One region of the Blautia sp. DFI.9.10 genome, then DNA from elsewhere that is predicted to be linked to it. Evidence: riboswitches for the same ligand, from Rfam matches in the RefSeq annotation. Region 1 holds a riboswitch; the other holds the start of a gene.
What was found. A riboswitch is a leader RNA that binds a small molecule or an ion and turns the genes downstream of it on or off. The one in region 1 is predicted to bind thiamine pyrophosphate.
Positions count from the first base shown of each region.

Region 2: linked by a shared signal. The riboswitch ahead of thiS (sulfur carrier protein ThiS) and the one ahead of thiW (energy coupling factor transporter S component ThiW) in region 1 are both predicted to bind thiamine pyrophosphate.

Region 1 is NZ_JANGAA010000022.1:7,857-12,007, forward strand. Features, by position in the region: gene NE671_RS12580 (aldo/keto reductase) at 1-740, shown strand, start outside; TPP riboswitch at 1,063-1,165, shown strand; gene thiW (energy coupling factor transporter S component ThiW) at 1,503-2,057, shown strand; gene NE671_RS12590 (hydroxyethylthiazole kinase) at 2,020-2,922, shown strand; gene thiE (thiamine phosphate synthase) at 2,939-3,580, shown strand; gene NE671_RS12600 (Lrp/AsnC family transcriptional regulator) at 3,895-4,151, opposite strand, start outside.
Region 2 is NZ_JANGAA010000034.1:542-4,692, forward strand. Features, by position in the region: gene NE671_RS14870 (fibronectin type III domain-containing protein) at 1-785, shown strand, start outside; TPP riboswitch at 877-984, shown strand; gene thiS (sulfur carrier protein ThiS) at 1,233-1,436, shown strand; gene NE671_RS14880 (thiazole synthase) at 1,600-2,385, shown strand; gene thiH (2-iminoacetate synthase ThiH) at 2,579-3,820, shown strand; gene NE671_RS14890 (hypothetical protein) at 4,114-4,151, shown strand, end outside.

The sequences.
Region 1 (4,151 bases):
TGATGCCATACCGTGATGAGCTGATCATCACAACAAAGGCAGGCTATGATATGTGGGAGGGCCCTTATGGAAACTGGGGCAGCCGCAAGTATCTTCTGGCAAGCCTTGACCAGAGCCTGAAGCGCATGGGTCTGGAATATGTGGATATTTTTTACCATCACAGAATGGACCCGGAGACTCCGCTTGAGGAGACTATGGGGGCGCTGGCAACAGCGGTTCAGCAGGGCAAGGCCCTTTATGTGGGACTTTCCAATTATGATGGAAAAACCTTAAGCCAGGCGGCAGCGATCCTGAAGGATCTGAAATGTCCCTTTGTGATCAACCAGAACCGGTATTCCATTTTTGACAGAACAGTGGAAGAAAACGGTCTCAAGAGAACCACCGGCATTTTGAAAAAAGGTCTGATCACCTTTAGCCCTCTTGCTCAGGGACAGCTGACAGACCGTTACCTGAACGGGATCCCGGAGGACAGCCGTATCCGCAAAGATGGAAGATTCCTTAAGGAAAGTGTGCTGACGCCGGAGCGTCTGGATCAGATCCGGAGACTGAACGATCTGGCAGCCCAGCGTGGAGAGAAGCTGGCTGATATGGCACTTGGCTGGCTGCTTCAGCATAAGGAAGTTACCAGTGTTCTGATCGGAGCTTCCAAGCCGCAGCAGATCCTTGATAATGTGAAAGCGATCCACTGTGCACCGTTTACAGCTGAGGAGCTGCGTCTGATCGACGAGATTTCAAAATAAGATTTATATACTTCCTGTTTTACTATGAAAAGTAGTGAAGCAGGGAGTTTTTTATGCCAAAATAATTGTTTAACTGAATTAGGAAAGTTTCCGGGTTACTGTTTACTGGTAATATTCCGCGAGGTGTTTTTTGTGAGCGAAGGTCACAGAAAACCCGAGACATACCGCGCGAATTTATGCGATTAGCATAAATTCTGTGCATCGCGAAGCGTGTTGCTGAGAACGGAGTGAACAGTAACGTCTCCGGCGGGAGTGCAAAGAGCAATAAGCAGTGGAGGTTTGACAACGGGATAGGTGTGTGCTATATTGAAAAACAGAAAAGAAAAGAGCCAGCGGGAGCTTGTGTGACAGGCTGAGAGGAAGATAGATCTTCGACCGTACCTGATTTGGGTAATGCCAACGGAGGGATTGTGATCTGAGAGCGTGTCTCCGTGGAGTTTGCCATGGGATGCGCTCTTTTCGGATGCAGGAATGGAACTGGAATGGTCTGACAATGGGGGGATGTGAAAGTGACAGAGACTGCATGTGGAGCTTCTGCGAAAGAGCGGGCAGGAAGGGGAGCGCCTTAATGTCTGGCAGGAGAGTGATATTCCGGAGGATTTTTCCGGAAGGATCATGTAAGCGATGGGAATCCGTGTTTTCGGAGTGAGAGGAAGTAAGGGAACTTCGACCGCCAAAATCTAAGGGCAGACTGCAGCAGACGGGAAGCTTTTGCCCGGATCTGACAGGGTTCTGCCTGATATTTCAGGGAGGAAAAACACTATGGAAAAACAAAGGATGCACACGCTTCGTATGGTAATGCTGGCAATGATGGTTGCGATCGGTGTCGTTATTTCACCGATCCTGAGGATTGAGGGAATGTGCCCCACGGCGCATCTTGTCAATATCGTATGCTCGGTTCTGATGGGACCGTGGTATTCCCTTCTCTGTGCGACCATGATCGGCGTGATCCGTATGATGTTCATGGGAATCCCGCCACTTGCACTGACCGGTGCAGTATTTGGCGCATTCCTTTCAGGTGTGTTCTACAGACTTTCCAAAGGCAAGATCATCTGCGCGGTGATCGGTGAGATCTTTGGAACGGGTATCATCGGATCCATGGTTTCTTATCCGGTGATGGCATTCCTGATGGGAAGAGGCGGACTGACAGCATTTTATTATACGCCGATGTTCCTTGCAGCAACCACAATGGGAGGATGTGTTGCCTATATTTTCCTGAAGGCTCTGAGTAAAGCAGGTCTTCTGGTGAAATTCCAGGCAGCTTTGGGTTCAAAAACATATGAGACAAAGAATTTTACAACTGCGAAAGCGAATTAAAGAAGAAAAGCCGCTGATCCATTGCATCACCAATCCGATCTCGATCCATGACTGTGCCAACGTGGTCCTTGCAGTAGGTGCAAGGCCGATCATGGCGGAGCATCCGGCAGAGGTGACAGGTATTACGGCATCGGCTGGTGCGTTGATGCTGAATCTCGGGAATATTACCGATGCCAGGATCGAGTCAATGAAGCGTTCTATGAGAACAGCGATGGAAAATAAGATTCCGGTTCTTCTGGACCTGGTAGGGGTTGCCTGCAGTGATCTCAGGCTGGATCTGGCACGGGAGCTTTTAAGGATCGGTCATCCGGCAGTGCTGAAGGGAAATATGTCAGAGCTTCTGGCTGTTTCCGGGCTGCCGTCTCATGCGATCGGAATCGATGCGGGTGTCGAGGATGCTCTGACTGAGGAAAATATCGATGGAGTCAGTGAAGTGCTTAAGGCTTTTTCCAGAAATAATCAGGCAATCGTGCTGGCTACCGGGAAACAGGATTTTGTTACGGATGGTGAACGGGTTGTTCTGGTACAAAATGGCAGTGCGGCGCTGTCCGGGATCACAGGAACCGGCTGTATGGTCGGTGCACTGACTGCGGCGTTTTTGCCGGGGTGCGAAGATAATATTGCGAAAGAGATGACGGATAGTATAGAGGCAGGTGTCTGGTCTGGCGTTGAGATGGAATTAAATGGGAGATCCGGGAATTATCTGGCTGCGGCAGTGCTTGGTACTGCACTTATGGGTATCGCCGGCGAGGAAGCGGAGAAGATTTCCCGCGGTCCGGGAAGCTTTCAGGTAAATCTGCTGGATGAGATCTATGGGCTTTCGGATCGACAGCTGCTGGATCTGTTGAAGATTGAAATGTACTGAAAAAGAGGGGATTAGGATGGATAGAAAAGATTTGGATGTAACGTTGTATCTGGTGACGGATAGTTCTTATCATACGGAGGAGTCTTTGCTCCGTACGGTTGAGGAGGCTTGTAAGGGTGGTGTGACTCTGGTCCAGCTTCGCGAGAAGAATAAGGGTGGACGGGAGTATCTGGATAAGGCTTTTAAGGTGAAGGAGATCACAGATCGTTACAATGTGCCGCTGATCATTGATGATCGTGTGGATGTGGCGCTGGCCTGTGATGCGGCTGGTGTGCATGTTGGAGCTTCTGATATTCCGGTTGCTGTGGCAAGGAAGCTGATGGGACCGGATAAGATCGTGGGGGCTACTGCCAAGACGGTGGAGGCTGCTGTGAAGGCTTATGAGGATGGTGCGGATTATCTTGGTGTGGGGGCGATTTATCCTACTACTACTAAGGTTGTGACGATCCTTACCAAGGTTTCTACGTTGAAGGATATCTGTGAGGCGGTTCCGATTCCTGTGGTTGCGATCGGGGGATTGAATGCCGGGAATATGGATGTGCTTGAGGGCGCCGGTATGAGTGGTATGGCGGTTGTTTCTGCGATCATGAAGGCGGAGGATCCGAAGAAGAATGCGCGGGAGCTGAAGGAGAAGATTGTTGCTTTGATGGGAAAGTGATTTAGGACATGAGTGAAGAGCAGTGGTGGATTTGAGGTTCATTGCTGTTCTTTTTTTGTTGAAATACGGACGCCCGTGAGGCGTGTGCTGCCTGTCGCCGGAGCTTCGTCGGGGGCTGGCTTCTAGGCTGGCGGAATTCTGCTAAAACCGTTTTCCAAAAGTCCGAACTCGCGTCTTGCAGCCGCTCAGACAGCGGACTTTTGAAAAACAACGCAGATTTCCGCCAGCCAAGAATCAGCTCCCCTCCTGCAGAGTCCGGCGACAGGCAGCACACGCCTCACGGGCTGGTTTTTCAAGGCGGCAGGGGAGGGTGGTTACTCCACCGGCAGATCTCTGTGTTCTACGCTGGTGGAGAATACGATCTGTGTTTTGGTGCGGCCGAACTGCTGGAGTTCGTTGATGAAGTGGTCCAGTTCCATGGTGGAGCGGAAGGCTACTTCGATGAGCATGGAGTAATCGCCGGTGACGCAGTTGCATTCGATGACGTTTGGGATGGACTGGATGAAGGGATAGAAGTCTTTTTTTTGGTTGGGTTCTACTTCCAGGTTGATGAATGCTTTTATATGATAAC
Region 2 (4,151 bases), on a different contig from region 1:
CTTACCGGAAATCCGGAAAAAATACGATCTGGAGTAGATATAATGAAAAAGGTCTGACAGCAATCGCAGGTCTGAATTATCTCACCCTGAATAAGACCAGCCTGACACTGGCATCGAAAAAAACTTATACACTGAAGATCAAAGGCACCAGTCTGAAACCGTCATGGAAGAGCAGCAACACAAATGTTGTCAAGATAACTTCTGTCGGAAAGATCACCGCGGTAAAAACAGGAACAGCGGTTATCACAGCGACTCTTGGTGGCAGAAAATTCACCTGCAAGGTTACTGTAAAGAATCCGACCTCGGCTAATACCAGATTGACGCAGAATTATAGCAAATTGAAAAAATACATCAGTCAGAAAGGCAAATATACTGAAGACGGAAATCAGTTTATAAATGTCAAAGTAGATAAAGAAAGTACTCTGATGATCGGTTATCTGAAGAAAGAAGATAAGATAGATATTGGGATGATGCTCTCTATGCCTTCAGATGGAATCCTTGCCGGACTGGATATTATCGGAAACTGTGTGAAATCTGATACGGTCAGTGTGAAGTCCGCCCTGTCTACAAATGAAGTCTTTCTGCTGGTGACTTCTTCTACAAAAGCATCTGCTTATAAAGGTCAGAATCTGACTTTCTTGTATACAAACGGAAAAAAAGCGATGACAGATCTGCAGGATTCTTCCAATATTATGATGAAAGCGACAATGAAAGTAGCAAATGATTATCTGAAAAAGAATTTAAATCTGACAATGAAAGATCTGGGATTCACTGCTTATAAATAAAAGTTACTGTTCACTCTGCAAATAAAACCGGCAAATAAAACCAAAATTTATTGTTCTTGACATGAAGCAGAATCGGAATTATACTAAACCATGTAAATAACAGGGGAGCTTGTGATGGCAGGCTGAGAGGAAGTCTTCAACTTCGACCCTTATACCTGATTTGGATAATGCCAACGTAGGAACGTATAAGATGAATTTACGGGAGATACTTTGGTGTATCTCCTTTTTTATTGGATGCGGATGTTTTTATCCGATTGAATACGTAAGATCAGGATTTACAGGGAAGGGATCAAGAGCGAATGCTTTTAACCCCGGTATCGACAATTGAATATTGGGAAATTTGAGAGTGAACTGAGTTCATGAAGGGGTGCACCACCGCGGGTGTATTTCTTTGTGAACTCTTTTTTATTGACGAATAGCTTTTGAAGTTTCCGGAAAGGAGAGATCATGATCACAGTAAATGGTGAAAGCAGAACATTGGAAAAGCCGGTGACAGTAACAGAATATCTGGAAGCATGTAACTATGTTCCGGTGCAGGTTGTAGTAGAGCTGAATGAAGAGATCATTAAGAGAGACACTTATGATACAACAGTACTGAAAGATGGCGATGTTGTGGAGATTCTGCAGTTTATGGGCGGCGGAAGCTGCTGATGTCGCTATAGAGATAAAATTAGGTATATATACCACGGCAGTAACTGACAGATAAGTTACTGAAAAAATGCAGATGAAGAATGATCTGGCAGAAGAAGGCGCTGGTTATAAATCGGTGGAGATATTTTCTGCAAACAGACATAAAGAAAGGTGGACATAAAAAATGGCAACAGCAAACACAAATGAAGACAAACTGATCCTGGGAGGCCATGAGTTTACTTCCCGTTTTATCCTTGGTTCCGGAAAATTTTCCCTGGAGCTTGTAAAAGCATGTATTGAAAAAGCAGGAACTCAGATCGTAACACTTGCCCTGCGTCGTGCAAATGAGGGTGGACTTGCGAACATTCTGGATTATATTCCGAAGGATGTTACGCTTCTTCCGAATACGTCCGGCGCCAGAAATGCAGAAGAGGCAGTCCGTATTGCAAGACTTTCCCGCGAGCTTGGCTGTGGAGATTTTGTAAAGATCGAAGTTATCCATGACTCCAAATATCTTCTTCCGGATAATTACGAGACCATCAAGGCAACAGAGATCCTTGCAAAAGAGGGCTTTGTAGTTATGCCATACATGTATCCGGATCTGAATGCAGCCAGAGATCTGGTGAATGCAGGAGCTGCCTGTGTAATGCCGCTTGGCTCTCCGATCGGTTCTAACAAAGGAATCTGTACAAAAGAATTCATCCAGATCCTTATCGACGAGATCGACCTTCCGATCATCGTGGACGCAGGAATCGGCCGCCCGTCACAGGCATGTGAGGCTATGGAAATGGGTGCTGCAGCAGTTATGGCAAATACAGCCATTGCAACTGCAGGAGACGTCCGTGTTATGGCGGAAGCCTTTAAGAAAGCTATTGAGGCAGGAAGAAGTGCATATCTTTCCGGTATGGGAAGAACTCTGGAGAGAGGTGCAAGTGCATCCTCACCGCTGACCGGATTTTTGCATGAGTAAAATAATGACAGTATATTGAAAGACTCGGAAATATACGGTTATTAAGGGGAAATCTGTGTAGCGAAAGCGGATTGCGAATATTCACTTGATGCAGATCAACCAGAGCAGAAAAGAAAACGAATGGCTAAAAACAGATACTGAAATATTACAAATTTGAAAATAATAAAAGTACGAGAGGAGCGACACAACAACAATGGCAGAAACAGTACAGGCCAGTCAGCAGGACGGCCATTTTAATGAAAGTATTGTAAATGAAGAAATTCTGGAAGATATGAAAAAGAACCGTATCGATCACATGAAGTACCTTCCGGATATGGAACAGCTGGAAGAATCTGATGTAATGGATCAGGTTATTTCCGCAATGAACGCATATGATTATGATAAGTACACAGAAGCGGATGTACGGAGAGCGCTTGTTCATGACAACCGTACACCGGAGGATTTTAAAGCACTGCTTTCACCGGCAGCGCTGCCTCTTCTGGAAGAAATCGCACAGGCTGCACGGATCGAAACAAGGAAACATTTTGGAAACAGTATCTGCATGTTTACACCGATCTACATTGCAAACTACTGTGAGAACTACTGTATTTACTGTGGATTTAATTGCCACAACAAGATCCGCCGCGCACAGCTGAATGCAGATGAGATCGAGAAAGAGATGGCAGCCATTGCAGAAACCGGACTCCAGGAGATCTTGATTCTTACCGGAGAGAGCAAAACGAAATCTAATGTGGAATATATCGGAAAGGCTTGTGAGATCGCCCGGAAATATTTCAAGGTAGTCGGTCTTGAGGTGTATCCGATGAATTCTGATGAGTACGCATATCTTCACAAATGCGGCGCAGATTATGTGACAGTTTTCCAGGAGACTTATAATTCTGATAAATACGAAACTCTGCATCTGGCAGGCCACAAGAGGATTTTTCCATACAGGTTAAATACACAGGAGCGTGCGTTAAAAGGCGGCATGCGAGGTGTTGGTTTTGCGGCACTTCTGGGACTGGATGATTTCCGCAAGGATGCTTTTGCAACGGGATATCATGCATATCTTCTGCAGAGAAAATATCCACACGCAGAGATCGCTTTTTCCTGCCCGAGACTTCGTCCGATCATCAACAACGACAGGATCAACCCGAAGGATGTACACGAACCGCAGCTTTTGCAGGTAGTTTGTGCATATCGTCTGTTTATGCCGTTTGCAAGTATTACTGTATCCACCAGAGAGTGTGAGCGTGTCCGTGACAATCTGGTGAATATCGCAGCAACCAAGATCTCTGCAGGTGTCAGCACCGGAATCGGAAGCCATGTGGATGATATTGAGGATAAAGGTGATGATCAGTTTGAGATTTCCGACGGAAGGTCTGTGGACGAAGTCTTCAACGCCCTGAAAGACCACGGACTGCAGCCAGTCATGAACGACTATATTTATCTGTGAAAACACGACAGAAGAGGATAACTTCTGTGGAATATGTGGAAAACCACCCACCCCGGAGAATGTTTCTCCGGGGTGGGTGTGGATAACCATAAAATAAAAACGGATAGAAAATAAAGGAAGAATTTGTCGGAAGAGTAATGATGATTTTTTAGTCCGGGTCTGATAAAATAAATATAACAAGGAGGACGATTAAGAATAATAAAATTCACATAAGATAAAGAGTCAGAGTAAAATTACAAAAGCATTTTCAAGGCACAGCCGATAACGATACTGAACTAAAAAAGAGGTGCCACATGGCAAATACAAAACATGAAGATGCTATTATGAAAAT